Regions from separate parts of the Bradyrhizobium sp. SZCCHNR1015 genome, predicted to be linked through region 2. Evidence: predicted binding sites of a transcription regulator. Region 2 holds the regulator's gene; each other region holds the start of a gene.

Region 1 (10,351 bases), on a different contig from region 2:
CGCGAACCGATAGGCCGGCCGCTTCCTGAACAGGACGACATAGGCATAGCCCACGACCTCGCCGCGGAATGTCGCAACCAGATGCGGCAGGCGATGATTGCGCAGATTCTTGCGCCGCTGCTTGAGATCGTCCGGCTCCGGCGCGCCGGAACCGGGGGCGCTGTCCTCGACCCCGCGGCGGACATGCCGCCGGTAGATCGAGAGCATGGCCTCGACATCCTCGTCGCGTGACGGCCTGACGAGGACCGGCGGCTCGGTCTCGCCAGCCGTGATCGTGCTGTCCATGGTTCGAATTACTCTGCGCAGACATAGGTATGGAGCCGGACCCGGCCGGACTCGTCGAGCTCCTTGTACAGCCCCTGGATTTCGACGTCGAAGCCGGGATAGGCGTTGAACGCCCGCTCGAACATCTTGAGGTAATCGATCATCGGCTGGGCGCGCGCGGAGAGCCGCTCGCCCGGAACGATGGTAGCGATGCCCGGCGGATAGACCACGAACGGCGTCGTCGCAACGCGCCCGGCGATCTGGTCGATCGGCAGGTAATCGACCTCGTTGCGCATCAGTGCACGCGCTGCCTCACGCGGCGACATCGCGATCTCCGGCAAATGCTGCGGCTGGAACTGCTTTGCCTGCAGCGCGCTCACCTCGGCCTCGCGATAGAACCGATGCATCTCGCCGCAGAGGTCGCGCAGCCGCAGCTTGCCGTAGCGCGCAAAGCGCTTCCGGGTGAACTCCGGAATGGCGTCCTCCAGCAGCACGTTGTCATCGTGGAGCCGCTTGAAGGCGACCAGGCCGCTGATCAGGGTTCCGGCCTTGCTGGCCTCGACACCCGGCGTCAGCAGGAACAGCAGCGAGTTGAGATCGTTCTTCTCCGCCACGATACGGTTCTCGCGCAGATATTGGGCGACGATCGGCGCCGGGATGCCGTGGTCGGCATAGCCGCCCGTGGCGCGATCGAAGCCGGGGGTGAGCAAGGTCAGCTTGTTCGGATCGGTCATGGTGAAGCCGGCGGCCAGATCCGGAAAGCCGTGCCATGCGGCCCCGGGCGCGAGCTGCCAGAGGGACGCGTCGGTCGCGAGTTGGTCGGTCGAGATCGCCTCCCAGGCCACATCGTGGCTGGCTCCGGGATTGGCCGCATCGGGAATCGAGACGCGATCCGGAACGAACGGCTCGAAGAACCAGCGCCGTGCCGGATCCTTCTCCTTCTCCTCGAATTCCCTGCGCATCGCCCGGATCTTCTTGCGCAATTCGATGCCGAGCCGGATCGTGTCGTCCCACAGCACCTCGCCGGAGCGGCCCTTCATCATCTGCGCGCCGACGTCCAGCGAGGCGAACAGCGGATAGAACGGCGATGTCGAGGCGTGCTGCATGAAGCTCTCGTTGAAGCGCCGATGCTCGATCCGCCGCCGCTGCCCCTTGATGTGGCGGTCTTTGACGTGGATCTGCGAGGCCTGGGAGAAGCTCGCGAGCTGCTTGTGGGTCGATTGCGTGGCGATGATGCCTGGTGCGTCGGGTCCGAGATCGCCGAGGCCCATGGCGAAGCGGCCGGCATAGAGCGGGTGGAACTTCATGAACCCCGCCCAGGCCTCGTCGAACATGATGTAGTCGCAGAGGTGGCCGATCCGCTTCAGGATCATCTCGGCGCTGTGGATCGTGCCGTCATAGGTGCACTGCTCGACCACCGCGACGCGGAACGGCCGCTCCTTGCGCCAGGCGTCGGGGTCCTTCACCAGCGGGTTGTCGCGGATTTGTTGCCGCAGGTGCTGCTCGTCGAGCAGGTCCCAGCGCATCGGGCCGATCAGGCCCCAGGGGTTGCGAACTGTCGGGACGTAGATCGGGACGCCGCCCGAGATGAGCAGCGCACCATGATGGGCCGCCTTGTGGTTGTTGCGGTCGAACAGCACGAGGTCACCATCGGTGACCAGCGCGCCCAACACGACCTTGTTGGAGGTCGAGGTGCCGTTGAGGACAAAATAGGTCTTCTCGGCGCCAAAGATTTGCGCCGCTTCCTTCTGCGCGCGCAGCGCCGGTCCCTCATGGGTCAGGAGATCACCGAGATCGAGCACGGAATTGTCGAGGTCGTCGCGGAATACGGCTTCGCCGAGATGCTCGACGAAGATCCGGCCGATCGGGCTGCGGCTGTAGAACACGCCGCCATTGTGTCCGGGACAGGTCCAGAGCTGGTTGCCTTCCTCAGCATAGTCGACCAGCGTGCCGAAGAACGGCGTCTTCAGCGTCTCCGCGTATTGCTTCAGCCGGCTGATCAGGTTCTTGGCGATGAAGGCGGGCGTCTCCTCCGACAGGAAGACATAGCCGTCGATGAAGTCGAGCACCTCGACCGGCAGATCCTCGAACCGCTTGCGGCGGATTAGGAGGATGATCGGGAAGTCCAGTCCGCGCCGGCGCATCAGATTGATCAGCGACGCCGTCTTGCCCTCCAGTCCCTTCTTGCCCCAGTCGACGACCATGCAGCCGATCGCGGCGTCCGTCTGCACCGCGATCTCGGCGTCCTCCAGCTTGCGGGCCCGCACCACCTCGAAGCCCGAGCGCTGGATCTCCTCGATGATCTGGTTGAAGCGGACGCCCGCGAGATCGTCGGTTTCGAACACGGGCGCGGCGAACAGGAAGGTGAAGCGACGGGAATATTCCATGAGAGTCTTTCGGGCTGGGTGGGGCAGCCACCTGTCGTCACGTTCGATGACGGTTCAATGACAATCGGGCACTCACGGAGCTTGTCTCGGCCGTCTCGCGGTGGCAATCGTCCCGAACCCGAGTGACGCTGAAAGGATCCGCGGTGCTTCCTGAATGGATCAGCCTTGATTGTGCGGCCCCGTCCGAACTCTATCGGCAGGCGGCGCTGGAACGCCAGGCGCAGTTGACCAAGCCGTTTGGCGCCCTTGGGCGATTGGAGCAGGTGGCGGTCGAACTGGCGGCGCTGCAGGCCCTGGAACGGCCGGGGGCCGACAGGGTCCCGGTGGTGCTGTTCGCAGGGGATCACGGCATCGCGGCGCAGGGCGTGTCGGCCTATCCGCCGGAAGTGACGGTGCAGATGCTGCACAACTTCGCGGCCGGTGGTGCGGCGATCTCGGTGCTGGCGCGCAGCCTGGGCTGCCCGCTCGAGGTGGTCGACGTCGGGACGCTGGCGCATGAGCCGGTGCCCGGCGTCGTCGTCGACAAGCCACGGCGCGGCACCCGCGATTTCAGCACCGAGGCGGCGCTGACGCCGGAGGAGGTTGCGTTCGCGGTGGAAGCCGGACGGCGCGCGGTGCTGCGGCAGGCCGATCACGCGCCGCAACTCGTGATCTTCGGCGAGATGGGGATCGGCAACACGACGTCGGCGGCAGCGATCGCCGCAGCGCTGCTGTCCTGTGCGCCTGTCGACACCGTCGGCAGCGGCACCGGGCTCGACGCCGACGGGCGGGCCAGGAAGGCCGCGGTGATCGTCGACGCATTGCGGCGACACGGGCTCACGGCGGGAGCGGCCGTCGCGGACATCCTGAAAGCGGTCGGCGGCTTCGAGATCATCGCGATGGCCGGCGCGATCGTCGCCGCCGCGCAGCGGCGCTGGCCGGTGCTGGTCGACGGCTTCATCGTCTCGGTCGCGGCGCTGGTTGCCGTCCGCCTCAATCCGTCCTGCCGTGCGTGGCTGCTGTTCTCGCATCGCTCGGCCGAACGCGGCCACGCCATTGTGCTCGACGCGCTCGGCGCGCGTCCTCTGATCGACCTCGATCTGCGGCTCGGCGAGGCCTCCGGCGCCGCCACCGCGCTGCCGATCATCCGGCTGGCTTGTGCGCTTCACGGGGGCATGGCGACCTTCGCGGAGGCCGCTGTCTCGGGAGCCAAGCCCTGATGCGGATCGATCTGCTGCGGCACGGGACGACGGGGCGGGACGGCCATCTCGACGGCCGTACCGACCCGCCGCTCAGCGACCTCGGCTGGGATCAATTCCGGCGGCAGACGCAGAGCCGGATCTGGCGCAGCGTTGTCAGCTCGCCGTTGGCGCGCGCACGTGCGGCGGCGGAGGACTATGCGCGACAGGCCGGCTGCGCGCTGGACATCGATGCGGACTGGAGCGAGCTCGATTTCGGGCACTGGGACGGGCGAAGCCGCCGTGACCTCGCCGCCGAGCCCGGGGGGAAAGGTTTGCTCGACGCCTTTCATGCTGATCCCACAGTCCGGGCACCGGGCGGTGAGAGCTGGGTCGATCTGCGAGCGCGTGTCACGCGCGCGACTGATCGCATTCTGGCAAAGTCCGAGCCTGCGCCGGTTCTGGTGGTGACGCATGGCGGCGCCGTGCGTGCCGCGCTGTCGCATCTGCTCGGCTGGCCGCTGCGCCAGCTATGGAGCCTGCGTATCTGTCCCGGCACGCGGATCACGCTCGAAGCCGGGCAGGGCGATGATGGTGTAGCTTGGGGCGAAATCGTCGAGATCATCCAGCCATGATGCTTCGTGAATTCTGGATCGCATTGCAGTTCCTGACGCGGCTACCGACACCGCGCGTCGCGGAGTCGCGACCGGATGATCTCGCGCGGGCGTCGGTCTGGTTTCCGGCAGCCGGACTGGTGATTGGCGCCTGTCTGGCGCTGGTCGCCCGTCTTTTTCATGATGCTGATCCGTGGATCGTCGCGCTCGCCGTGCTGGTCGCCTGGATCTGGATCACCGGCGCGCTGCATCTCGACGGGCTCGGCGACGTCGCCGATGCGTTCGGCGCCGCGCATGGCAAGCCCGAGCGCTTCGTCGCCGTGCTCGGCGATCCCCATGCCGGCAGCTTCGCCTTGGTCGCGATATCGCTGCAGATCGCCGCCAAGCTGGTGCTGACCGCCGAGCTGGCCACGGGCCCGACGGCCTGGGCGCTGCTGCTGATCCCGGCTTGGGCACGGCTGGGAACGCTGGTCTGCACCAAGACGCTACTGTCGTTGAAGCCGGGGCTCGGCGCGAGCGTCTCGAACAGCGTCGGTTGGAATGTCATTATCGCGTGGGGCGGCGTGCTCGTGATCGCCGCGCTGGCCGGCGCGGTCCCGACGCTGCTCGCCATCGTGCTCCTGCCGGCGGTCGCGTTCTATTGGCAATGGCGGCTCGGCGGCATCACTGGTGATTGCCATGGCGCCAGCATCGAGGTCACGGAAACGCTGCTGCTTGCCGCCTGCGTGCTCGGCTAGAAGGCGCCGCCGAGCGCCTGCGCCAGCCGCTGCCACTCGGACTCATCGCCCGGCAGGCCGAAGCGCAGCCAGTTCGGCTGAGCCGGAAAACGCCGGACGTGGATGCCGTGCCGGGCGAGCCGCTCGGCCAATGCGGCAGCATTCGCGTTCTCGACCAGCCTGAACAGGGGTGTTCCGCCAAGAGCCCTGGAACCGAGGCTGTGAATTTGGCAGCCGGACGCGGTCAGCATCGTATCGAGCCGTTGTCCGTCGGACACCAGCCTCACGCGTGCGTCCCGCAGCCATTGGTCGTCAGCCAGAGCAATCGAACCTATCGCAAGCGCAGGTCCAGACACGGCCCATGGACCCAGCGCACGGCGCAATTGATCGGCCAGGTCCTGGGAAGTTATGGCAAAGCCGAGCCTCAATCCTGCCAGGCCGTAAGCCTTTCCGAACGATCGCAACACCAGAGTGGCTGGTGGCAAGTTCGGAATCAGGCTCGCCTCCACGGGACAGAAATCAGCAAAAGCTTCGTCTACCACAAGCAGGCCGTTGCGACGCGCGAGCGTCACGCCGAGCAAGTGGAGCGTGGCGCGTGGCAGCAATCGTCCAGTGGGATTGTTCGGGTTGACCACAATGGCGACGTCTGCTTCCGCCAGCGCATCGACCTTGTCGACCAAACGCACTCGGTGACCGCAGCGGCGCCAGCAGAGCTCATGTTCTTCGTAGGTCGGCGCAAACACAGCGACCGAACTTGAAGCGCGCAGGCGCGGCAGAATCTGCAGCAGCGCTTGGGTGCCTGCGGCCACAACAATCGATGCGGGTGTCCGCAGGCGGTACCGTGCAGCGGCAACGGACAGCAGCGCGTCCTCGTCGGGCTTGCTGGGCAACCGTGTCCAGCTCTCAGCCGGGACCGTCGGCACGGGGTAAGGGATCGGATTGATGCCGGTCGACAGATCGATCCACGGCAGCGGTGCGTCCGGGTAGAGACGGCTGACCGCAGCGAGATCGCCGCCGTGAAGGATCGCTTCCGGCTCATCCTTATGCGTGCTAGTCGCTCTGTCGTCCATCTCGTTCCTTTACATGCCTTTCCTTAAGCGGAGATCGATGTTCGTCTCTCTCGCGCTCACGGCGCTCCTCGTCGAGGCGGCGGTCGGCTATCCCCAGGTGCTGGTGCAGCGGATCGGACATCCCGTGATGTGGATGGGCGCGCTGATAGCATGGGGGGACCGCCGCTGGAACAGGGCAGCAGACAGCTTTGCCGCACGATGCGCGCGCGGCATTGCGCTCGTGTGCCTGCTCGTCGTCGGGATGATGGCCACCGGCCTCATTGCAACATGGGTCGTGCAGGCGCTCGTCGGCGAGCCGGTTGCAACCATCATCCTTGGTGTGGCGGCAAGCAGCCTGCTGGCCCAGCGCAGTCTCGATACGCATGTCGCCGCGGTCGCAGAGGGGTTGGAGCAGCAGGGACTCGACGGCGGCCGCCGGGCCGTGGCGATGATCGTCGGCCGCGATCCCGAGCGGCTGGATGAAGCCGGCGTCGCGCGGGCTGCGGTCGAGAGCCTGGCTGAGAACTTCTCCGATGGCGTCGTTGCGCCGTTGTTCTGGCTGGTTATCGGCGGACTGCCGGGCATCCTGATCTACAAGACTCTCAACACCGCCGACAGCATGATCGGTCATCTCTCTGACCGTCACCGCGCGTTCGGCTGGGCGGCGGCGCGGCTCGATGATCTCGTCAACTTGCCGGCCTCGCGCCTGTCCGCGCTGTGGATCGCAGCCGCTGCGGTCTGCATCCCCAACGCCTCGGCTTCGGCCGCACTGCGAGACGTTGCACGCGATGCATCGAAGCATCGTTCGCCCAATGCCGGCTGGCCGGAAGCGGCGATGGCCGGTGCGCTTGGATTACGCCTGGCAGGGCCGCGCGTCTATCACGGTCATCTCGTCACCGATGCCTGGATGGGAGACGGGCGCGCCGATCTCGACGCGTCCGACATCCGGCGTGCCCTGCGGCTGTATCGGCTGGCGTGTCTGGTTCAGGCGGCGGTCGTCGCAGGCCTCGTCCTGGTCAGGATCCTGTAGTCGCCACGGGGGGCGCGGGTTTGCTCGCCAATGCCAGGATACGATCAACGTCGACGTAGCGCTCGAGATGCGCCGCGAGTGCATCCAACGTTGTGTCCACATCGGTCTCATAAGAGAGGCCGCTGGTCGTCGCACCGAGGCCGCGCAGCCAATGGCTGCGCAGGCCATCGTCGGCGAACAGACTATGCACGTAGCAGCCGGCTACCAGGCCATCAGGCGCGATGGCGCCATCGCGACGACCGTCGGAGAAGGTCAGGAAGGGGCGCTGTGTCGCTGGTCCCTCCGTGCGGCCGATGTGCATCTCGTAGCCGCGGAACGGCAATTGACCGTCCATCAGCGTGCCCTGGACCTCGCGCAACGCCTTGTCATCCGTCAGGGTCGTTTCGACGTCGAGCAGCCCAAGTCCCGTGACGGAACCAGATGCCCCCTCGTGTCCGTCGGGATCGCTGATCATGCGTCCGAGCATCTGATAGCCGCCGCAGATGCCGAGCACGCGGCCGCCGCGGCGCAGATGCGCGATGAGATCGATGTCCCAGCCGGCGTCACGCAGGGCTGCGAGATCGGCGATCGTCGCCTTCGAGCCCGGCAGGATCACGATCGATGCGTCGCCGGGAATTGGCGTGCCCGGCCGCAGGAACTGCAGATCGATTCCATCTTCCAGTCGCAACGGATCGAACTCGTCGAAATTGGAAATGCGGGGGTAGGCGAGGATGACGACCTTCGGCCGTTGTCCTCCCGATGATCCGCGTTCAGCCAGTCCGAGCGCATCCTCGGCGGGCAGGCGGCGCGCATCGGAAAAATGCGGAATGAGCCCGAGCGACGTCCAGCCCGTCCGCTGCGCGATCTCGTTGATGCCCGACGCGAATAACGCCGGATCGCCGCGGAACTTGTTGACGAGGAAACCCGCGATGCGTGCGGCATCCGCGGGCGCGATCACCGCCTGGGTGCCGACCAGGCTCGCAATGACGCCGCCGCGGTCGATGTCGCCGATCAGCACCACCGGAATCTGCACCGCCTGGGCAAAACCCATGTTGGCGATATCGCCGGCGCGCAGGTTGATCTCGGAGGCGGAGCCGGCGCCTTCGACCAGCACGATGTCGGCATCGGCAGCCAGATGGTGAAAGCTCTCGAGCACCGTATTCATCAATTGCGGCTTCATCGCCTGATAGGCCGATGCCTTGGCGTTGCCGATCACGCGGCCCTGCACCACGACCTGCGACCCGATCTCGCTCTGCGGCTTCAGCAGCACCGGGTTCATGTGCACCGTCATCGGCCGCCGCGCCGCGCGCGCCTGCAGCGCCTGGGCGCGGCCGATCTCGCCGCCATCCGTGGTGACGGCGGCGTTGTTCGACATGTTCTGCGGCTTGAACGGCGCCACTTTTAGGCCGCGCAAGGTCAGCGCACGCGCGAGCCCCGCGACGATCAGCGATTTGCCGACGTCGGAGCCGGTGCCCTGGAACATGATGGCGCGCGCGCTCATGAGCCTAGTACTCGATGCCTTCCTGCGCCTTCACGCCGGCCGCGAAATGATGCTTCACGAGGTTCATCTCGGTGACGAGATCGGCGGCCTCGATCAGCTCCGGCTTGGCGTTGCGGCCGGTGACGACGACGTGCAGATCGGGACGGCGCCCTGCGAGCGTGGCGACGACGTCGGCGATATCAAGATGATCGTAGCGCAGCGCGATGTTGAGCTCATCGAGGACGAGCAGCCGGATCGACGGATCCGCCATCAGCTCCTTTGCCTTGGCCCAGGCGCGCTCGGCCGCGGCGACGTCGCGCGCGCGATCCTGGGTTTCCCACGTAAAACCTTCGCCGAGCGTGTGCCACGACACCTGGTCGCCGAACGTCTCGATGGCCTTGCGCTCGCCGGTCTCCCACGCGCCCTTGCCGAATTGCACGACGCCAATGCGAAAGCCGCGGCCGATCGCGCGCAGCATCAGGCCCCACGCCGCCGTCGATTTGCCCTTGCCCTTGCCGGTGTGAACGATGAGCAGGCCCTTCTCCACGGTCTTGGAGGCGACCTCGGCATCCTGCACCGCCTTGCGGTTCTCCATCTTCGCCTTGTGGCGGGAATCGTCGGCGCTTTCGGTCACGGGCATGTTCTCCTTGTCACTTCAAAGTCAGCGGCAGTCCTGCCGCCATCAGGATCACGCGATCGGCCACGGCCGCGACGTCCTGGTTCAGTCGACCCTGGGCGTCGCGAAAGGCGCGCGCCAGCGCATTGTCCGGCACGATGCCCAGCCCGACTTCGTTGGACACGGCCACGATGGGGCCATTCGCGCTCCTGAGCGCATCGATCAGCTCGGCACATCTGGCCGGTACGTCCATGTCGGCGAGCATCACATTGCTGAGCCAGAGCGTCAGGCAATCGATCAGCATCGGCGTGCCCGAATCTCCATGTGCCCGGACGAGGCTAGCGAGATCATGCGAGGTCTCCAGCGTCTGCCATCCCTCGGTGCGGCGCGCCTTGTGCTGGGCGATCCGGTCGGTCATTTCGGCGTCGAACGCCTGCGCCGTCGCAACATAGGTCCAGGGCGGCGGAAGGGCGGTGACGAGCGCCTCGGCATGGCGGCTCTTGCCCGAGCGCGCGCCGCCGAGCACCAGCGTCAGGCGCGGCAGGACGGGGTGCGGCGGGGCAGGGGCCATGGGGACGATTCCGATTGACGGGCTTTGGCGCGACCCGTATCTAACAGATGACGGTTCTCCGAAAGGAGAGATTTAGGGAACACGGTGCGGGTTCTTGACCCAAGGCCGTGGCTGCCCCCGCAACTGTAATCGGCGAGTGTGAGGCCAAGACACCACTGGGAAACCGGGAAGGTGGCCTGATGCAGCGACCCGAGAGCCAGGAGACCTGCCGTCGACATTGCTGTTGGCCGACCCGTCGCGCGGGGAGTCGCGATGCTGGTTCTGATCCCGCCGGGATGGGCGGGATGCCGTCGGATGCAGCGCATCGTCCGGTCCTCTGGGGAGCCGGCAAGCGACGGAGACGGCCATGAAGTTGACCCGTACCACGACCTTTGCAGCCGCGAGCCTGTTGCTGCTCGCCGCCGATCCCGCCTTCGCGCATCACATGATGGGCGGCAAGCTGCCGCAGACGTTTGCGCAGGGGATGCTGTCCGGCCTCGGCCATCCCA
Region 2 (10,351 bases):
CCTCGAACAGGGTCTTGACCTTGAGCCGGGCTGCGGCGCGGTCGGCGGCCGTCTCGGCGCGTAGCCGCCACATCACGATGTGCCTGATCGGCCCCGTCATTCGTGCGTCCTCACCTGTGCCTTGTTCTTGTCGGGCGATTTTGCCTTGCAGGAAATGGAAATAAAGCCCAAAAATTGTAACTCTGTTTTCCGCTCAGCGTAACAATTCGGCGCAACAATGGACCGTCTGCTCCAGCTCGAAGTGTTTTCCAGGACGGCGGAGCTGGGCAGCCTGTCCAAGGCCGCCGAGTCCTTGCGGATGTCCAACGCAGCGGCGAGCCGGCATCTCAGCGCGCTGGAGGAGCGGCTCGCGGTGCGCCTGATCGAGCGCAACACCCGCCGTCTCTGGCTGACCGAAGCCGGGCAGGAGCTGCTGCAGCGCTGTGGCACGCTGCTCAACGAGCTGGCCGAGGCCGAGGACGCCGTCAGCGACCGCGCGCTGTCGCCGCAGGGCATGCTGCGCGTCACCAGCTCGCTGTCGTTCGCGACGATCTATCTCGCGCCGATGCTGCCGGCGTTCCGCGCGATGTATCCGAAGCTGAACCTGCAGATCATCGCCGCCAACCGCTATCCGGATTTCATCGAGGCGGGCATCGACGTCGCGATCCGCACCCGCGAGCATGAGCCGGACTCGGGCATCGTCGTCCGCCGCATCGGGCAGATGCGGCGTGTGCTGGCGGCGGCGCCGTCCTATCTCGCCAGCCGCGGCCGCCCCGTCGTTCCCGCCGATCTCGTGCGCCACGACATGCTGATCTACAACCTTGCCAACGATCCCTATTCCCTGTCCCTGCGCAACGGAACGACGGCCCAGAGCATCCGGATCGCGCCGACGCTCGACAGCAATGACGGCCAGGTGATCAGGGGCGCGGCGCTGGCCGGGCTCGGCATCCTGATTCAGCCGCTCTACATCGTGCAGGGCGACATTCTGGCCGGCCGGCTGGTGCCGGTCCTGCTCGACTGGGAGCTGCCGCTCCTGACGATGAACATTGCCTACCAGAACCGCGTCAGGCTGCCGGCCAAGATCAGGGTGTTCGCCGATTTCCTCGTCGACCACATCCGGACCCATTCCGACCCTGGGATCTGGATCGAGCCGCCGAAGCCGGATTGAGCCGATGCCCCGCGTGCCGGGGGGGGGGGGAGGGTGTGTTCCGAAAAAAATAAATAGCTTGCTATTTTTCTGAAATCATGTTCTCTTGCGTGCAACCCGCCTCGAGCAGAGGGACGTACGCGTCGTCACGATACGTTGAGGTGGGCTGCGATGGACGTGACGGCTGCGCCAGACGAGCGCGGTTGGCACGGACGGCGAAGTCGTGTGGTCCTGGCCTCTCGACGCTGAGGTCAAGTCTGCGGTGGTTGCCTGACGGCACGCGCGGGCGATGGGGGCAAGAAAGCCGATCCCCAGGGAGAGCACGAAGGACACCGTAAAGCCATCGCGCGGGGAAGGCCGGGTCTGTCCGGCTGTACCTGTGGTACCTGCCGCCTGCATTCTTTTGAGCAGGCGGGCCACGGGCCTCAGCCGAGGTCCGGCCTTCCTCGCGCCCTCTCGTTTCAGGGCGATATGATCGATGCATCACCTCGGGCACGGTGTGCCGTGGGGCGCGATGACGCGTGTCATGAGGCGGCGGAGCGGCCAACCAACCTTTCCGCTGTCGTCCCGGACAAGCGCGCAAAGCGCGCGCAGATCCGGGATCCATAACCCCAGGGAGGAGTTCGAGGCACGATGATGGACCGGCCGCCAGGCCACAACCGCTGCGGAGTGGGTCCCGGGTCGGCGGCCGTCACCGCTTCCCGTCGCCGACCTTGCCTGGAACGACACCGATGATTTGGCGGCCCCTTGTGGCAACTTCCACGTCGGGCGCAGCGGCCGCATGGGGTCGATGAGGTTGCGCGCGGCATCGCCGGGTCCTCCAATCTCGTTGAGCAGTGCTCGCAAACGGCGAGGGGCGGAGGCCCGCATGAAACCCCGCCCGCGCTCCGTAAAAACTCGGGTCAAATTCTAAATATCAAGAATTATCAACGGCTTGTGACTGTCATCCGACTGTCATCGAACCTTTATAAAAGCCACACTGAGGCCCCGTAAAGCGGCCGGGGAAGCGCAATCGGGCGCAGATGGCGCTTCGCTTCCCGAGCATGGAGACCAGCTATGAATTTCGTCAAAGCTATCGTCGCTGCCGGCTTGGTCGCCGCATCGACGTCGGCGTTCGCCGCCGACATCACCGGTGCGGGCGCGACGTTCCCGTTCCCGATCTATTCCAAGTGGGCCGACGCCTACAAGAAGGAGACCGGCAACGGTCTGAACTACCAGTCGATCGGCTCCGGCGGCGGCATCAAGCAGATCCAGGCCAAGACCGTGACCTTTGGCGCCACCGACGCTCCGCTCAAGGCCGAGCAGCTCGAGAAGGACGGCCTGGTGCAGTGGCCGATGGTGATGGGCGGCATCGTGCCGGTCGTCAACCTCGAGGGCGTGAAGCCGGGCGAGATGGTGCTGGACGGCGAGACGCTCGCCAACATCTATCTCGGCAAGATCACCAAGTGGGATGACGCCGCGATCAAGAAGCTCAACCCCAGCGTCAAGCTGCCGTCCGACGCGATCGCTGTCGTCCGCCGCTCCGACGGTTCGGGCACGACCTTCAACTTCACCTATTATCTCTCCGAGGCGAGCGCCGACTGGAAGAGCAAGATCGGCTTCAACACCGCGGTCGAGTGGCCGGTCGGCGTCGGCGCCAAGGGCAACGAAGGCGTGTCCGGCAACATCGGCCAGACCAAGAACTCGATCGGCTATGTCGAGTACGCCTATGCCAAGCAGAACAAGCTGACCTACACGGCCATGGTGAACAAGGCCGGCAAGACCGTGCAGCCGACCGTCGAGGCCTTCCAGGCCGCCGCCGCGAATGCCGATTGGACCAAGGCCCCCGGCTACTACGTGATCCTCGCCAACCAGCCCGGCGACAAGTCCTGGCCGATGACGGCCGCGACCTTCATCCTGATGCACAAGGAGCCGACCGACAAGGCCGCGTCCGCCGAGGCGATCAAGTTCTTCAAGTGGTCGTTCGAGAAGGGTGGCAAGATGGCCGAGGAGCTCGACTACATCCCGATGCCCGACAGCGTCGTGAAGCTGATCGAGAAGACCTGGTCTGCCGACATCAAGAGCTGAGCTGGACGTATCGAAAATTCCCCTCTCCCGGCCGCCGGGGGAGGGGTGCTACCGGGGTTGAGGCGTGTCCAAGGAACAGGGGGCGGAATTGGCAGAGATGGCGGTTCAGACCGAAGTCGGCGACATCGCGGCTGCTGCCGGGCCCTACGACCGGGCGCGCGCGCTCAGTGCCTTCAAGCTTGGCGACGTCACCTTTTACTGGATCACCCGGCTCGCCGCGATCTCGGTCCTGTTGATCCTCGGCGGCATCATCATCTCTCTCATCATCGGCGCCTGGCCGGCGATGAAGGCCTACGGCTTCGAATTCCTGTGGACGCGGCGCTGGGCGCCGTCGGCCGATCCGCCGGTGCTCGGGGCGCTCGGCCCGATCTACGGCACCCTGGTCACGTCCTTCATCGCGATGCTGATCGCGATTCCGGTGGGTCTCGGCATTGCGATCTTCCTCACCGAGCTGTGCCCGCAATGGCTGCGCCGTCCGATCGGCATTGCGATCGAGCTGCTCGCCGGCATTCCCTCGATCATCTACGGCATGTGGGGCTTCTTCGTTCTGGGCCCGTTCCTGGCCTACACGTTCCAGCCGTTCATGATCAATCTCTGCTCCGGCATCCCGGTGCTGCAGGACATCTTCGCCGGTCCGCCGTCCTATCTCAGTCTGTTCAACGCCTCGCTGATCCTGGCGATCATGGTGCTGCCCTTCATCACCTCGATCTCGGTCGACGTGTTCAAGACCGTCCCGCCGGTGCTGAAGGAAGCGGCCTACGGGGTCGGCTGCACCACCTGGGAGGTCGTGCGCAGCGTCGTCATTCCCTACACCCGTGTCGGCGTCATCGGCGGCGTCATGCTGGCGCTGGGTCGTGCGCTCGGCGAAACGATGGCGGTGACCTTCATCATCGGCAACTCGTTCCGGATCTCATCGTCGATCTTCGCGCCGGGCACCACGATCTCGGCCGCCATTGCCTCTGAGTTCCAGGAGAGCGACGGCCTGCACCAGTCGAGCCTGATCCTACTCGGCCTGCTGCTCTTCGTGCTCACCTTCTTCGTGCTGGCGAGCGCGCGCCTGATGCTCATGCGGCTCCAAGCAAAGGCGGGAAAATAAGCCATGTCCAGCGCAGATTCGCTCACCGCCGATACGCCGGTCAATCCGATCTATGCGCGCCGACGCCGCAGGGACATCGTGATCCGCGGCCTCTGCGTCGCCGCCGCGCTGTTCGGCGTCACCTGGCTGGCGCTGATCCTGTTCACGCTGTTCTATAACGGCCTCGCCGGCCTCAGCCTGCAAGTGTTTTCCGCCGACACCCCGCCGCCGGGCTCGAGCGAAGGCGGACTGCGCAATGCCATCGTCGGCTCTCTGATCATGACGGTCATCGGCGTCGGCATCGGCGCGCCGCTCGGCCTGTTCGCCGGCACCTATCTGGCCGAGTACGGCCGCAACGACCGCCTGACCTCGGTGATCCGCTTCATCAACGACATCCTGCTGTCGGCGCCCTCGATCATCATCGGCCTGTTCATCTATGGCGCTGTCGTGGTGCCGATGGGCGGCTTCTCGGCGCTCGCAGGCTCGCTGGCGCTGGCGGTCATTGTCATCCCCGTGGTGCTGCGCACCACCGAGGACATGCTGCTGCTGGTGCCCAACCCGCTGCGTGAGGCGGCCTCGGCGCTCGGCCTGCCGCGATCGCTGGTGATCCGGCGCATCGCCTATCGCGCGGCGCGCTCGGGCCTGATCACCGGCGTGCTGCTGGCCACCGCCCGCGTCGCCGGCGAGACCGCGCCCTTGCTGTTCACTGCGCTGTCGAACCAGTTCTGGAGCCTCAACCTCTCCAAGACGATGGCCAACCTGCCCGTCACCATCAACAACTTCGTCCAGAGCCCCTATGCCTATTGGAAGCAGCTGGCCTGGAGCGGAGCCCTTCTGATCACTCTGGCCGTGCTCGCCCTGAATGTCAGTGCACGCATTCTCGGCGCCGAGAGGAACGCAAAATGACCGACCTGTCCGTATCCGTCAGCCAGCCCAATCCCGCCGCGCTGAACGGCAAGGTTTTGCCGGAAGCCCCCGCCAAGGTGACCGCGCGCAACCTGAACTTCTATTACGGCGATCACCACGCGCTGAAGAACATCAACCTGTCGCTGGGGACCAACCGCGTCACCGCGTTCATCGGTCCATCCGGCTGCGGCAAGTCGACGCTGCTGCGCATCTTCAACCGGATGTACGATCTCTACCCGGGCCAGCGCGCCGTGGGCCAGCTCATGCTGGACAACACCAACATCCTCGATCCCAAGCTCGACCTCAACCTGCTGCGTGCCCGTGTCGGCATGGTGTTCCAGAAGCCGACGCCGTTCCCGATGACGATCTACGAGAACATCGCCTTCGGCATCCGGCTTTATGAGAAGATCTCCAAGTCGGAGATGGACGACCGGGTCGAGAAGGCACTGCGCGGCGGCGCGTTGTGGAACGAGGTCAAGGACAAGCTCAACGCTTCGGGCCTGTCGCTGTCAGGCGGCCAGCAGCAGCGGCTGTGCATTGCGCGCACCGTGGCGGTCCGGCCGGAGGTGATCCTGTTCGACGAGCCGTGCTCGGCGCTCGATCCGATCTCGACCGCCAAGGTCGAGGAGCTGATCCAGGAGCTCGCCGAAAACTATACGATCGCCATCGTGACGCATAACATGCAGCAGGCGGCGCGCGTCTCCGACAAGACCGCCTTCATGTATCTCGGCGAGCTGATCGAGTTCGACGACACCAGCAAGATCTTCACCTCGCCGAGCGATCGGCGGACCCAGGATTACATCACCGGCCGGTTCGGCTGACGCCGACGACATTGACTTCAGGAGATCATCATGGCCAGTGAACATACCGCCAAGGCGTTCGACAGCGATCTGCAGGATCTCACCCGGCTGGTGTCGGAAATGGGCGGCCTCGCCGAGCGTCTGATCGTCGATTCCGTCGATGCGCTGGTGCGGCGCGACATCGCACTCGGCCAGAAGGTGGTCGCCACCGACGCCGAGGTCGACAAGCTGCAGCGCATCATCGAGGAGCGCGCCGTTCTTACCATCGCCCGGCGACAGCCGATGGCGGTCGACCTGCGCGAGATCGTCGGTGCGATGCGGGTCGCCACCGATCTGGAGCGCATCGGCGATCTCGCCAAGAACATCGGCAAGCGCGTCGCGGCGCTGGAGAGCGACTTCCATCCGCTCAAGCTGATCCGCGGGCTCGAGCACATGACCGACCTGGTGCAGTCGCAGGTCAAGACGGTGCTGGACGCCTATGCCGCGCACGACCTGCCGGCGGCGATGACGGTGTGGAAGGGCGACGAGGAGGTCGACGCCATCTGCACCTCGCTGTTCCGCGAACTCCTGACCTACATGATGGAGGATCCGCGCAACATCTCGTTCTGCATCCATCTGATGTTCTGCGCCAAGAACATCGAGCGCATCGGCGATCACGCGACCAACATCGCGGAGACCGTCTTCTATATGATCGAAGGCCAGCAGATCATGGACAAGCGCCCGAAGGGCGACATGACGAGCTTCGCATCGACGATCCCCGGCAACTGAGAGAGACGGTTCTGACATGGGCGCCCGAATTCTGGTGGTGGAGGACGAGGAGGCGCTGACGACGCTCCTGCGCTACAACCTCGAGGCCGAAGGCTACGAGGTCGAGACGGTGGCGCGCGGAGACGAGGCCGACACACGGCTGAAGGAGCGCGTTCCCGATCTCGTCGTGCTCGACTGGATGCTGCCGGGCCTGTCCGGCATCGAGCTGTGCCGCCGCCTGCGGGCGCGGTCCGAGACCCGGCAATTGCCGATCATCATGCTCACCGCGCGCGGCGAGGAGAGCGAGCGCGTGCGCGGCCTCGCGACCGGCGCCGACGACTACATCGTCAAGCCGTTCTCGGTGCCGGAGCTGCTGGCGCGCGTGAAGGGCCTGCTGCGGCGGGCGAGCCCGGAGCGGCTGGCGACCGTGCTGTCCTATGGCGACATCGAGCTCGACCGCGAGAAGCGCCGCGTGGCGCGCTCGGGACGGCCGATCGATCTCGGCCCGACCGAATACCGCCTGCTCGAGTTTTTCCTGGAGCATCCCGGCCGCGTGTTCAGCCGCGAGCAGCTGCTCGACAGCGTCTGGGGCCGCGACATCTATATCGACGAGCGCACGGTCGACGTCCATATCGGCCGCCTGCGCAAGCTGCTCAATCCGGGCCGCGAGCAGGACCCGATCCGCACCGTGCGCGGCGCCGGCTATGCGCTCGATGATCGCTTCGCCAAGAGCGAGCAGGTGTAAGGGGCGATCGGGCGTGAGGATGAAGCAGGTGTGAGGCGCGAGGGGGCCCGATTGAGGAGATCGCGGTCCGCTTTCCGCCACGCCGCCGCCGTCTTGATCGTGTCTGCTTCGTGGCCCGTCACGATGTTTCGGTCCCAGCGGACGCCCTTGATCAAGACCATCATCATATCTCTAGCCGTGCTGCTCGGCAGCGCGGCGGGCGCCGCGGCCGCCGAGCTCGAAGACGCGGTCGCCGCGGCGGGAAACGGACAGCACGCCGCGGCGATGCGCCGCCTGCTGCCGCTGGCCGCCAAGGGCGATGCGCGGGCGCAGTTCGACGTCGGCTTCATGGAGGCCTTCGGCTGGGGCCAACCGCGCAACCCCGCCGAGGCGCTGGCGTGGTATCGCAAGGCCGCCGATCAGGGCCTCGCCGTCGCCCAGCATTATCTCGGCATCGCCTATGTCAACGGCGAAGGTGTCGCGAGCAATTATGGCGAAGCCGGCCGCTGGTTCAGCCGCGCGGCAGCGCAGGGCTTCGCCCAGTCGCAATACATGCTGGGCCTGATGCTGCTCGACGGTCGCGGCGTGAAGCAGGACGTCGTGCAGGGCTACGCCTGGCTGGTGATGGCGGGTCGCAGCGGCGTGCGATCGGCCGGCCGCGACGTGCAGAGGGTCAAGCTGACCGAGCCGCAGCGCGTCCAGGCCCAGAGCGCCATTGCGGCCTGGCGGCCGAAGCCGGAATCGGCGGAGGCGGGCGTCGCCGCTCCGCGTCCGGAGCAACTGCTCGGGCTCGACCGCCACATCGGCGAGGTCGTCGATCCCACCTCGTGGCCGGCGTCGTCGATCGGCGTCGTCACCGTCGCGCAATACTCGACCGGCGGCTGGTGCACCGGCACGCTGGTCGCGCCGCGCGTCGTGCTCACCGCCGCGCATTGCGTGTTCAACGGCGTCGCGCAGGTCAGCCCCGGCAATGTCCGCTTCCTGGCCGGCATGAACAGGGGCACGCCGGCGGCATCGTCGGTCGCCGACAAGCTGATCGTGGCGCCGGACTTCGTCCCGACCCGGCACGACAGATGGTCGCTCGACCGCTCGCCCGCCGATTGGGCGCTGATCGTGCTGAAGGATGCGCTGCCCTCGAAGCCGGTCGCGGTCAAGGCGCTGACGCGGGAGGAACTGCAGGCTGCGACCAAGGCTGGCGCCATTTCCGAGATCGGCTACGGCCAGGAGCGGCGCTATTCGCCGACCGGCCAGCGCAATTGCAGCGCCGGCATGACCAGCGATGCCCGGCTGCTGACGGTGCATTGCCTCGCCAATTTCGGCTATTCGGGCTCGCCGATCCTGGCCGAGGTCGGCGGGCAGCCGACCGTTGTCGGCATCTTCTCGGCGTTCCACGAGGAGACCCGGCTGATGTTCGCCGCGCCCGCCAGCCAGTTCGAGGCGGTCGTGCGGCGCGAGATTGCGGCGCAGAGTGCCTCTGCGCGGTGAAGGGGGAGGGGACGAGAGAGGTCCCGCCGCTGGTCACGATCTGTGCGCGACTGGATAGCGGGTTGCCAAGCGAGCGGGCGATCCGGCAAGTGCAGCCGATTTTTCCTGCAGCTTTCGCCTGCCGCGGCCCTTACCGAACTGGCCTGCCTCTTGCTATGGTCCGAGTATGACGATTGTTCCAATTGATCATCCTCGTGCCCCGCGGCTGTTGTGGTGGCGGTCGCAGCCCGGCAGGACCGTTGCGCTCGTCGCCGGGCTGGTCGCCGCCAACGCGCTCGCCTGGGCCTGGGCCTTCGCGCTCTACGCCGACCGGCCCGCCATCGTCGGCACCGCGCTGCTGGCCTGGCTGCTCGGTCTGCGCCATGCCGTCGATGCGGACCACATCGCGGCGATCGACAACGTCGTGCGGAAGCTGGTGCAGGACGGTCGCGCCCCGCGCGCCGCCGGCCTCTATTTTGCGCTCGGCCATTCCAGCGTCGTCGTCATCGCCACCATCGTGGTGAGCCTGGCGGCCGGCGCAGATCTGTTGAGTGAGGACAGCGCCATCCGTGCGATCGGCGGCACCATCGGCACCTCGGTCTCCGCAGGCTTCCTGCTGCTGATCGCCTTCGCGAATCTGGTGCTGTTCGTGAACCTCTGGCGCCGCCCATCCCACCCCCATTCCGACATGGATGCCGCCGGTAGCGCCGGGCGGGGCCTGCTCATTCGTCTGCTGCGGCCGGTGCTCCGCGTCGTGTCCCGCGCCTGGCACATGTACCCGCTCGGCTTCCTGTTCGGCCTCGGCTTCGACACCGCCAGCGAAATCGGGCTGCTCAGCCTGTCGGCGACCGAGGCGGCGCGTGGGGCGAGCCTGGCGCATGTGCTGGTATTCCCGGCGCTGTTCGCCGCGGCGATGGCCACCGTCGACACCGCCGACAGCATGCTGATGGCCGGCGCCTATCGCTGGGCGCTCACGGATCCCGCGCGCAAGCGGCGCTACAATCTGGTCATCACCGGCGCCTCGGTCGCGATCGCGCTGGTGATCGGCGGCGTCGAGGCGGTCGCGCTGCTGACGCCCCGGCTTGGCTTCACCGGCGGATGGGCCGAGGTCGTCACTGCGCTGGGCGATGATCTCGCCAACCTCGGGATCGTCGCCATCGGACTGTTCGGCCTGATCTGGGCGGGTGCCATGCTGCTTGGCCGCCGTCCGGGCGGTTCCGAGGATGCGCCGGGTGAGGAGCTTGCCAGCGTTCGCGCCGGGGCGCTAAACCCGAGGGCGAAATAGGATCGAGCGCGCGGGTGCGGATGATGGCCGGCTCGGACGAAATGACCAGAATGCTGTGGCTGCAGGGCGCGAGCTGCGGCGGCTGCACGATGTCGATCCTGGAGAGCGGCGCGTCCGGCTGGTTCGACGAGCTGCGCCAGTCCGGCATCGACCTGAT
Region 3 (10,351 bases), on a different contig from region 2:
CTCGGCGCGTCCAAGTTCCAGATCTTCCGCAAGCTGGTGGTGCCGGCGTCGCTGACGGACATCTTCGCGGGGCTGAAGCTCACCGTCGGCTTTGCCCTGATCGGCGCGATCGTCGGCGAGTTCATGTCCTCCTCCGAAGGGCTGGGGCACGCCATCTTCAAGGCCGGGTCGCTCTATATCATTCCGAAGGTGTTCGCCGCGCTGGTTGCGACGATCGCGCTGGCGCTGGTTCTGACTTTTGCGGTCGGCAAGATCGAGCGGCTGCTGATGCCGTGGCGGCGGCAGCCGCGATGATGCGACGACGTTGGAGATAGCAGGAGTGATCATGTCAAAGCGCATCGGCAAGGCCGGCAACATCAAATACGCGCTCTCGGGCGACAATGAGTTCATCGCGACCGTCGATCCCGGTGAGATCTTCGTCGTCGAATGCGCGATCAACGTCAACGACGGCACCATCCGCGCGCTCGGCCAGCAACTGGTCGAGACCGACGTGACGCTGCCTTACGTCAATGGTGCGACTGGTCCGATCGAGGTGCGCGGCGCCAAGCCTGGCGACATGTTGCGGCTCGACATCATTGACATGGAGCTCGACCGGCTCGGCTTCACCGCGCTGTGGCCGGGCATCGGCATGTTTCCGGACTGGGTCCGGCGCAAGGAGTTCGGCATCCAGACCCGCGTCGTCGCGGTCGAGGACGGCCACGTGCTGTGGAACGAGCATGTGAAGCTTCCGGTCCGGCCGATGATCGGCGTTGCCGGGGTCGCGCCGGTGCATGGCGCGGTGCTGACGGTGGACAACGGGCCGCATGGTGGCAATCTCGACGTTCAGGAGATCACCTCCGGCAACTCGGTGTTCTTCCGCGTCAACAAGGACGGCGCGCATCTCTTCCTCGGCGATTGCCACGCCATCCAGGGCGACGGCGAAGCCAACGGCATGGGCGCGATCGAGATCGCCGCGAACCTCACCGTGAAGGTGTCGTTGGACAAGGCGCCGGCGCGGCTGAACCATCCGCGAATCGAGACGCCGACGCACATCTGCACGCTGGGCTGCGCGCGCCCGCTCGAGGACGCGATGCGGATCGCGTTCGAGGAGATGATCAACTGGCTGGAGGACGATTGGAGGATTCCGGCGCCGGAGGCCTACATGCTGCTCGGCCAGGTCGCCGAGGCGCGCTGCACCCAGGTCGTCAATCCGAAATACACCTACATCTGCAAGGTCAACAAGGCTCTGCTCGCCGGCTATCACGGTTGAAAACCGAAACTGATTGAAAGGAGACGATCATGGATCTGGGATTGGCCGGCCAGAGCGTGCTGGTGACTGGCGGCAGCAAGGGTATTGGCCTTGCGATCGCGGAATTGTTCGCCGAGGAAGGCGCCGGTGTCGCGATCTGTGCGCGCGACGGCGACGCAGTCGGCAAGGTCGTGACGACACTTGCGTCGAAAGGCGTGAAGGCGTGGGGGCAGGGCGTCGACGTCGCCGATCCCGTGGCGCTGAAGGGCTGGGTCGACGGCGCGGCAAGGGAGCTGGGCGGAATCGATTGCGTGGTCTGCAACGTCAGCGCGCTCGCCGTGGGCGACTCTCCGGAGACCTGGGAGAAGTCCTTTCGCACCGACATGATGCATACGGTCAACGCGATCGCGGCAGCAATTCCTTACCTGGAGCAGTCGAAGTCGGCCTCGATCGTCATCATCTCCAGCGTGTCGGGCTTTGAAGTCGATTTCGCCGCCGGATCCTATGGCGCGATCAAGGGTGCGCTGATCCATTACGCCAAGGGCCTCGCGCATCAACTGGTCGGCAAAGGCATTCGCGTCAACGCGGTGTCGCCGGGCAACACCTATTTCGAGGGCGGCATCTGGCAGAACATCGAGAATGGATCGCCTGACCTGTTCAAGACCGCAATGGGCTTGAATCCGACGGGGCGCATGGGAACAGCCCAGGAGGTGGCCTACGGCGTCGTGATGCTCGCAAGCCCGCTCGCAAGCCGCATTTCGGGAACCAATCTGATCATCGATGGCGCCCTGACGAAGGCGGTGTAGGTCCGACGAGATTGCCGGTCGCGCTGTTCGACCGGCAGGCGCGGCCGCACCATGCGGCCATGCCGAACTGACGTCCCTAGATGCGCTGGACGGCCGTGAGCGGCCAGTCTCCGATGATGCCGAACCGCTGGCGGGCGTTGGGCTGGCGGAACAACACGATCCGGTCGATCCGGAGCTCTGTCAGCGACAGCGCCGCAAATCTCTGCTGCAGCATCGTCAGGATCGGCCGGCGTCGTTCGTCGGACAGCCGGCAGGTCAGCGTCATGTGGAAGCGGAAATCCTCCATGACATAGGGATAGCCCCAGCGATCGAGATGATCGCGCTGTCGTGGTGTCAGCAGGTCCGGCTTGCGCCGTGCACGGTCCTCGGCGGTCATCGGCGCGCGAAACGGCTCGAACGTCCGGACACAATCGGCTGCGAGCTGTTGCAGCGCCGGCGAGGGCTCGCCAGGGATCATCGCGACGAAGCCGCTGATCGAGTCCACGATGGGACGAATGATCGGAATGGCGCGCGGCCTTGCCGCGAACTCCGCACAGGCGTCGCGGAGCGAGGCTTCGCTCTGCGCATCGGCCAGTTCGAACGGCGCCTTCAAAGTGGCGTGGAAGCCATATTTGCGCGGGTCCGCGCTCAGCTCGGCCCAATCGGGAACCGCGCGAACGACTTCTTCCGGAAAGCTCGGCTCGTCGCCGCTCCAGGCGTCGTAACCCAGCAGGCTCGCGCCGAATCCGGCCAAGCCCGTCGTCGCCGCCGGGGCGTAGTAGATCGCGTAGCGGGGCGCATCGACCATGATCTGCTACTCCGCCGCGATGGTGCGCACGGGCACTGCGTTCAGCCGATGGGTCTCGGCCAGATAGACCAGCCGGCCGGACGCGATGACGGCGACGACGCGGGGGCGCAACGGCACGCGGTCATAGACCAGAATGACGTCGGCGCGGCGGCCTTCGGCCAGCGTCCCGCGGTCCGCCAGTCCGGCCGCGCGTGCGGGGCCGCCCGAGATCAGATCCCAGGCGCGTGCCAGCGGCAGAACGCCGTCGGCCGCGAGCCGATACGCCGCCAGCAGCGGCGCTGGATAGTAGTAGTCGGAGGCCAGCACCGAGCAGAGGCCCTTGGCGATCATGTCGCTGGCTCGCGTCCACCCGGTATGGCTGCCGCCCCGAACGACGTTGGGCGCGCCGAAGACGATCGCGTCTCCGCCCTGGGCGGCCTCGCGCGCAGTCTCCTCGTTGACCGGAAATTCCGCGATGGTCACGCCCTGGCTGCGAAACGCCTTGCGCTTGGCCGGGCTGTCGTCGTCGTGCGACAGCATGCGGACGCCAGCCTTGCGTGCGATGTCGGCCAGCCGCGCGATCGAGGCTGGAACGGCATCCGCGCGAGAGGCGATGCGCGCGACCAGCCGGTCGAACTCCGCGCCGGGCAGGCCGGTGCGGTCGACCATGCGCTGGCGCTTGTGCGGCGTGTCCAGGCTCGCGACCGTCGAGTCCATGTGATCGTTGAAGGCGAACAGGTCGACGCGCCGATCGGCGAGCCACTGGCCGATTTCCTCCTCGTCGTCGAGATTGAAGGTCTCGTGGCGCAGATGAAAGCGCGTGTCGGCCGCGAGCTGCGGGCGCAGCGCTTCGATCGATTCGAGCAGCCGCCGCGCATTGTCGGCGCTGCGCAGGCCCGGCTCCCATGACCAGGTCGTTGCGTGGAAGACCGTGGTGATGCCATTGCTGACGGCCTGGCGGTCGCTGTCGATCAGCGCGACGTCGGTCGGGAAATCGACCCCGGCGCGCGGCATCATCTGGCGCTCGAACGCATCACCGTGGATGTCGACGATGCCGGGGAGCACGGTGAGCCCCTCCGCATCGAGTTCGAGACCTGACCGGCATCCCGGTGTCCCGATGCCGGCGATGACGTCGCCGGATATGATCAAGGAGGTGTCCACGAGGTCGGTGTCGACGAGGCAGCGGCCCCGCGAGATTGAGATATCGGTCATGGGGCGGCACTCTGCCGTACCGGGACGCGGGCGTCGAGAGCGGCCTCGTATTTATCCAGGAACGCGGTGATCTCGAGCTTGCGGAAATCGGGCAGCGCCGCGCGCAGCGCCTCGTGCTTCCAATCCCACCACGCCAGATCCAGCAGCCGCTGCTCGACCTCGTGCGGAAACCGGCGCTTGATCGGGCGCGCCGGATTGCCGGCGACGATGGTATAGGCCGGAACGTCCTTGGTGACGATGGCGCCAGCCGCCACGACCGCGCCGGTGCCGATGTTGCGGCCCGGCAGCACGATCGCGCCATGGCCGATCCAGACGTCGTGTCCGATCCGGACATGATGCTCTCGCCGCCAGGCGAAGAACTCGGCATCGTCGGGCTCGCCTGGAAAATAGGCGCTGGCGCGATAGGTGAAATGGGCCTGCGTCGCCCGCTGCATCGGGTGGTTGCCCGGGTTGATCCGGGTCATCGCCGCGATCGAGCAGAACTTGCCGACCGTCGTGTAGGTGATCTGGGAATCGTTGACCACGTAGGAGTAGTCGCCCATCGTCACCTCCTGCAGGATGGTGCGGGCGCCTATCTCGCAATAGGCGCCGAGCGTCACGTCCTGGAGCTTGGCCGAAGGGTCAACGGTAGGTTCAATCGAAAGCAGCTTGCCGGCCATCTCGCATCCTGTCTCTACGCCTGTGAAGGTGTTGGGTCTCCCCTATGACAGAGGCGTGACATCTGCATGACTGCCGACCGGCATGTGGACGGATGTGGCGCCGCAGTGTTGCTGTCACATAACTGTAGAATCGAGACGTTAGCGATAGGCCAAAGCGAGGCGTCTGGAGAATTCAATGCTGGTGGTGGATGGCCTGACGTGCCGTTTTGGCATGAAAGCCGCGGTCGACAATGCGTCCTTCTCTGTTGCACCCGGCAGCTTCGTCGGCGTGATCGGGCGTTCCGGCGCGGGCAAGTCGACCCTGCTGCGGTCCATCAATCGCCTGAGTCCTGTGAGCGGCGGCCGCATTCTCTTCAAGGATCTCGATGTGACGGCGCTGCGCGGCCGCGACCTGCGGCAGTGGCGCGCGCGCTCGGCGATGATCTTCCAGCAGTTCAATCTGGTCGGCCGATTGGACGTGCTCACGAACGTCCTGATGGGGCGACTCGCCGAAATCCCGTCGTGGCGCTCTCTGGCGCAGCTCTGGCCGGCGGCGGATGTTGCCATGGCGCTGTCCGCGCTCGAGCAGTTCGACATGGCCTCCCTCGCCGCGCAGCGCGCCGATCAGCTTTCGGGCGGGCAGCAGCAGCGCGTCGCGATCGCGCGCGCGCTGGTCCAGAATCCGGAAATCATCTTGGCCGATGAGCCGATCGCCTCGCTCGATCCGCGCAACACCAAGATCGTCATGGACGCGCTGCTGCGCATCAACAAGCATTTCGGCATCACCGTGATCTGCAATCTGCACTCGCTCGATCTGGCGCGCAGCTATTGCGACCGATTGATCGGAATGGCGAATGGTCGGGTCGTGTTCGACGATCTGCCGGCGGCGCTCACCGGCCAGATCGCGCGCGAGCTGTACGATCTGGAGGCCGACGAGGTGATGCCGCCGGCAATGCCCAAAGCTCCCGAATCCGTTCCGGCTGTCGGCAAAGTTGCCGTCGCCTGATTGCCTGCGTGCTGCGGGCGCATCTGTCGTGTCAATCCTGACATCGTCCCCTGAAACTTGAAGGACGTTCCATGATCAATCGTCGTCTCATTCTGGCCGGTTTGGCCGCTCTGTCGTTCGCTTCGTCCGCCTCGGCCGAGGACTGGCGAACCAAATATCCGGAGATCACCTTTGCCGCGATCCCGGCCGAAAACGGCTCGGGTGTCGTCGAGCGTTACACGCCGTTCGTGAACTATCTTTCCAAGGAGCTCGGCGTCAAGGTGACGCTGCGCGTCGCCAATGACTACGCCGCGGTCATCGAGGGCCAGCGCGCCGGCAACATTCACATCGGCTATTACGGTCCGGCCTCCTTCGCCCGCGCGCGCGTGACGGGCGTCAAGACGGACGCTTTCGTGATCGACGTCAACTCGGACGGGTCGAAGGGCTATTATTCCGTGTTCTACGTGCTCGCCAAGAGCCCGTACCAAAAGCTCGAGGATCTGAAGGGCAAGAATCTCGGCCTGGTGGACCCGAACTCGACCTCTGGCAACAACATGCCGCGCTTCAAGATGAGCCAGATGGGCATCGACCCCGACACCTATTTCTCCCAGGTCATCTTTACGGGCAGCCACGAGAACGCCGTGCTGGCCCTGGCGCAGGGAACCGTCGACGTCGCCGCAAACTGGTGGAACAACGGAGATGACTCCAACCTGACCCGCATGCTCACCAAGAACATGGTGAAGTCGGCCGACGGCACGCCGCTGAAGAAGGAAGATTTCCGCATCATCGGCAAGTCGGACATGATCATCAACTCGCCGTACGCCTATCTCAGCGACCTGCCCACCGACATGAAGGCCGCAATCAAGCAGGCCTTCCTCGACGCGGCGAAGAAGGATCCGGAAGCCTTCGCCAAGCTGTCCGACGGCAAGAACAAGCCGTGGGAGGCGATCTCGACGGAGGACTACAACAAGACTGTCGAGCTGATCAAATTCGTTGACTCTCTCCGCAAGAAGGGCTCGTAAGCGTTGCACCGGGCCGGCGGGGGACCGCGTCATCGAAGCCCCGCCGGCCTATTTGCGCTTTGCACCGACAAACATGTCGTCAGCCGTCGCCATCCTGCCTGAACAGCAGCTCGAACCTTTGCAGCGCGCCTACCGCAAAGCGGTGGCGCGCAAGCGTCTGCGTGCCGTCGTCGTGCTGGTTGCGTCCGGCCTCGTGCTGTTCGTTTCAGCCATCGGTTCGGAGGTCAATCTCCGAACGCTCGTCACCTATCTCGGCAACTTCCTCAGCTATTTCGACCGGCTCTTCACGCTCGACGACGGACACCGCGTGTGGACCAACCTGCCGGAATGGCTCTGGGGCCTGCGCAAATGGACGCGGCTTCTCGGTGAGACGATCCTGATCAGCTATGTCGGAACCATGCTCGGCGCCGTCCTGGCGTTTGCATTGAATTTCCTCGCGGCCGAGAACACCTCTCCTGCATCCTGGCTGCGCTTCGCGGTCCGGCGCCTGCTCGAGTTTGCCCGCACGGTGCCGGGCATCGTGTTCGCTCTGATTTTTGTCATGGCCTTCGGATTGGGGCCAATGGCCGGCGTATTCGCCATCGCGATCCACTCCTGCGGTGCGCTCGGCAAGCTGTTTTCGGAGGTCGTCGAAAACGTCGACATGAAGCCGGTCGAGGGAGTCCGCGCGACCGGTGCCGGCTGGCTGTCCTGCATGCGCTTTGCCGTCCTGCCACAGGTCGTCGCAGGCTACACGAGCTACACGTTGCTGCGGTTCGAGATCAACGTCCGCGAGGCGTCGGTGATGGGCTTCGTCGGTGCGGGTGGCATCGGCCAGGAGCTCGTCGTCGCGATCCGCAAGTTCTACTATTCCGACGTCAGCGCGATCCTCGTTCTGATCATCTTGACGGTGTTTGTCATCGACATTGGCACGGGGCTGCTGCGCAGCCGTCTCTTCGGCAGCGAAGGCCGGGCATGATGCGAAAGCTGGACGAGATCGATACCGCCGCGCTGCGATCGCGATACCCAGGCGTGTTCGAGCGGCCAGCGTCCGCCCGTCTGGCGACGCCGCTGGTGGCGGTTGCCGCGATGGGGATCTTCGTGTTCGGCCTCGTCGAGCTCGGCTTCTCGCCGACGAGGCTGTTGACGGGCATCAGTCAACTCGGTTGGATCACCCTGATGATGCTGCCGCCGGATCCCGGCGCGTCGCTTCCGACCTATCTGAAATCGATGGGAGAGACGCTGTCGATTGCCATGCTCGGCACGATGCTCGCGGCCGTGCTCGCGCTGCCCGTCAGCCTGCTCGCGGCGCGCAATATCGTCCCGTCCGCAATCTTCCGCTTTCCGGTACGGCGGCTGTTCGACAGCATCCGCGGCGTCGATACGCTGATCTGGGCGCTGGTCTGGATCAACGTCGTTGGACTCGGTCCATTCGCCGGTGTGCTCGCGATTGCCGTGTCCGACTTCGGCGCGTTGGGCAAGCTGTTCTCGGAGGCGATCGAGGGGGCCGACCGGCGCCAGGTCGAGGGCGTTCGTGCAGCCGGCGGCAGCGCGCTGCATGAGATCCGCTTCGGCCTCCTGCCGCAGGTTCTTCCCGTGATTGCCGGCCAGGTGCTCTACTTCATCGAATCCAACACGCGCTCGGCGACGATCATCGGCATCGTCGGCGCCGGCGGGATCGGGCTGCAACTCGCCGAGCAGATCCGCGTGCTGGAATGGCAGAAGGTGTCGTTCCTGATCCTGATGATCCTTGTGGCGGTGGCTGCGATCGACTGGATCTCGGGCAAGCTGCGGTTTGCGATCATCGGCCGCCGCGCCATCGCTTGAAGGGCGTGGCATCCGAAGGTTGCGATCGTTTGCCTACGAACGATCAGGGTGCGGCGTCCGCTGTGTGTGCTGCACCCGGTGTCGCAAATCCTTCATGTGCCGCCTTTAGGGGAAGCTCCGGAACTGGCCGTGATGCCAGGAATACGGAGTCTATCTTCATGAAGCTCACCCGCCTCGTTCTCGCGCTGCTCGCGCTGTGCGTCGCCGCATCGTGGCAGCCGGCCAAGGCTGCGGACGTCATCTGCTACAACTGCCCGCCGGAATGGGCCGACTGGGCCTCGATGCTCAAGGCGATCAAGACCGATCTCGGCTACGACATTCCGCACGACAACAAGAACTCCGGCCAGGCGCTGGCGCAGATCCTTGCCGAGAAGAGCAACCCAGTCGGCGACATCGGCTATTTCGGAGTCACCTTCGGAATGAAGGCGAAGACGCAGGACGCGCTCGAGGCCTACAAGCCGGCGAACTGGGATCAGGTCCCCGCCGGCTTGAAGGATGCGGATGGCTACTGGACCACGATCCACTCCGGTACGCTCGGCCTGTTCGTGAACAAGGATGCGCTTGGCGGCAAGCCGGTCCCGGCCTGCTGGAAGGATCTGCTCAAGCCGGACTACAAGGGCATGGTCGGCTATCTCGACCCGAGCTCGGCTGCCGTCGGCTATGTCGGCGCCGTCGCCGTCAATCTCGCGCTCGGCGGTTCGCAAGCGAATTTCGAACCTGCCGTCACGTTCTTCAAGGACCTGCGCAAGAACGATCCGATCGTGCCAAAGCAGACGTCCTACGCGCGTGTCGTCTCGGGCGAGATCCCGATCCTGTTCGACTACGATTTCAACGCCTACCGCGCGAAATATACCGAGAAGGGCAATTTCGAGTTCGTGATTCCCTGCGAAGGCTCGGTGGTCTTCCCCTACGTCGTCGGCCTGGTGAAGAACGCACCCGACAAGGACAAGGCGAAGAAGGTGATCGACTATCTGCTCTCCGACAAGGGCCAGGCGATCTGGACCAATGCCTATCTGCGCCCGGCGCGCCCGATCGAGCTGCCGGACGCGGTGAAGAACAAGTTCCTGCCGGACAGCGACTACGCCCGCGCCAAGAGCGTGAACTGGGGCGATATGGAAGCCGCGCAAAAGGGCTTCGTCGATCGCTATCTGTCCGAAGTCCGCTGAAGGAGCACCGCGCCTCCGCCGGAGAGGATCCGGCGGAGGCGCACTTGATCACATGTCGCACAGTTCATTCGTCCGGCTCTGCCTGCTGCCATTGGCAGCCGTCACCGCGGCCTTCTTCCTGCTTCCGATGGCGAGGCTGCTCGTCACCGGCGCCGAGGGACCGCACGGTCTGGCCGAATATCTCGCGATCATCATCGAGCCGCGCTACCGCACGACACTTCTCAACACGCTGGCGCTGGCGGCGGCCACCACGATCGCGACCCTGGTCATCGCGACGATCGCCGGCCTGTTCCTGCAGCGTCACCGGTTTCCGGGCCGCGCGCTCCTGGTCGCGATCCTGACGTTTCCGCTCGCGTTCCCGGGCGTCGTGGTGGGCTTCATGATCATCCTTCTGGCTGGCCGCCAGGGGCTGATCGGCGAGATCTCGTCCCGGCTCACCGGCGACAGGCTCGTATTCGCCTATTCGATCTACGGGCTGTTCCTCGGCTATCTCTATTTCTCGATTCCGCGGGTGATCCTCACGATCATGGCTGCCGCGCAGAAATTGGATCCGGGGCTGGAGGAGGCCGCGCGCTCGCTCGGCGCCGGCCCCTGGGCCGTGCTGCGCGACGTGATCCTGCCGGCCCTGACGCCGGCGCTGATCGCGTCCGGCGCGATCGCATTCGCGACGGCGATGGGCGCGTTCGGAACGGCATTCACCTTGGCCACGAACATCGACGTGT

What was found. Region 2 encodes PhoB, which activates phosphate uptake and scavenging genes when phosphate is short. Its sites were predicted from a motif close to TGTCATNNANCTGTCAT; they were not measured.
Region 1: a site for PhoB is predicted at 2,698-2,714, ahead of QX128_RS23460 (Orn/Lys/Arg decarboxylase N-terminal domain-containing protein). Genes of this name have one in related genera too.
Region 3: a site for PhoB is predicted at 4,716-4,732, ahead of phnC (phosphonate ABC transporter ATP-binding protein). Genes of this name have one in related genera too.

What each region holds. Positions count from the first base shown of each region.
Region 1 is NZ_JAUEYW010000014.1:45,262-55,612, reverse strand. It holds gene QX128_RS23465 (N-acetyltransferase family protein) at 1-285, opposite strand, end outside; gene QX128_RS23460 (Orn/Lys/Arg decarboxylase N-terminal domain-containing protein) at 294-2,651, opposite strand; gene cobT (nicotinate-nucleotide--dimethylbenzimidazole phosphoribosyltransferase) at 2,795-3,850, shown strand; gene QX128_RS23450 (histidine phosphatase family protein) at 3,850-4,443, shown strand; gene cobS (adenosylcobinamide-GDP ribazoletransferase) at 4,440-5,159, shown strand; gene cobD (threonine-phosphate decarboxylase CobD) at 5,156-6,208, opposite strand; gene cbiB (adenosylcobinamide-phosphate synthase CbiB) at 6,246-7,217, shown strand; gene QX128_RS23430 (cobyric acid synthase) at 7,204-8,697, opposite strand; gene cobO (cob(I)yrinic acid a,c-diamide adenosyltransferase) at 8,702-9,310, opposite strand; gene cobU (bifunctional adenosylcobinamide kinase/adenosylcobinamide-phosphate guanylyltransferase) at 9,327-9,863, opposite strand; cobalamin riboswitch at 9,898-10,091, shown strand; gene QX128_RS23415 (HupE/UreJ family protein) at 10,210-10,351, shown strand, end outside.
Region 2 is NZ_JAUEYW010000002.1:469,538-479,888, forward strand. It holds gene QX128_RS05860 (Dabb family protein) at 1-100, opposite strand, end outside; gene QX128_RS05865 (LysR family transcriptional regulator) at 218-1,147, shown strand; gene pstS (phosphate ABC transporter substrate-binding protein PstS) at 2,183-3,193, shown strand; gene pstC (phosphate ABC transporter permease subunit PstC) at 3,291-4,289, shown strand; gene pstA (phosphate ABC transporter permease PstA) at 4,293-5,174, shown strand; gene pstB (phosphate ABC transporter ATP-binding protein PstB) at 5,171-5,995, shown strand; gene phoU (phosphate signaling complex protein PhoU) at 6,026-6,742, shown strand; gene phoB (phosphate regulon transcriptional regulator PhoB) at 6,759-7,466, shown strand; gene QX128_RS05900 (trypsin-like serine protease) at 7,614-8,930, shown strand; gene QX128_RS05905 (HoxN/HupN/NixA family nickel/cobalt transporter) at 9,097-10,194, shown strand; gene QX128_RS05910 (HupU protein) at 10,218-10,351, shown strand, end outside.
Region 3 is NZ_JAUEYW010000016.1:222,134-232,484, reverse strand. It holds gene QX128_RS26735 (ABC transporter permease) at 1-294, shown strand, start outside; gene QX128_RS26730 (acetamidase/formamidase family protein) at 326-1,249, shown strand; gene QX128_RS26725 (SDR family oxidoreductase) at 1,279-2,034, shown strand; gene QX128_RS26720 (DUF1045 domain-containing protein) at 2,111-2,821, opposite strand; gene QX128_RS26715 (alpha-D-ribose 1-methylphosphonate 5-triphosphate diphosphatase) at 2,828-4,012, opposite strand; gene QX128_RS26710 (DapH/DapD/GlmU-related protein) at 4,009-4,671, opposite strand; gene phnC (phosphonate ABC transporter ATP-binding protein) at 4,847-5,656, shown strand; gene phnD (phosphonate ABC transporter substrate-binding protein) at 5,728-6,657, shown strand; gene phnE (phosphonate ABC transporter, permease protein PhnE) at 6,731-7,615, shown strand; gene phnE (phosphonate ABC transporter, permease protein PhnE) at 7,615-8,463, shown strand; gene QX128_RS26685 (ABC transporter substrate-binding protein) at 8,622-9,629, shown strand; gene QX128_RS26680 (ABC transporter permease) at 9,682-10,351, shown strand, end outside.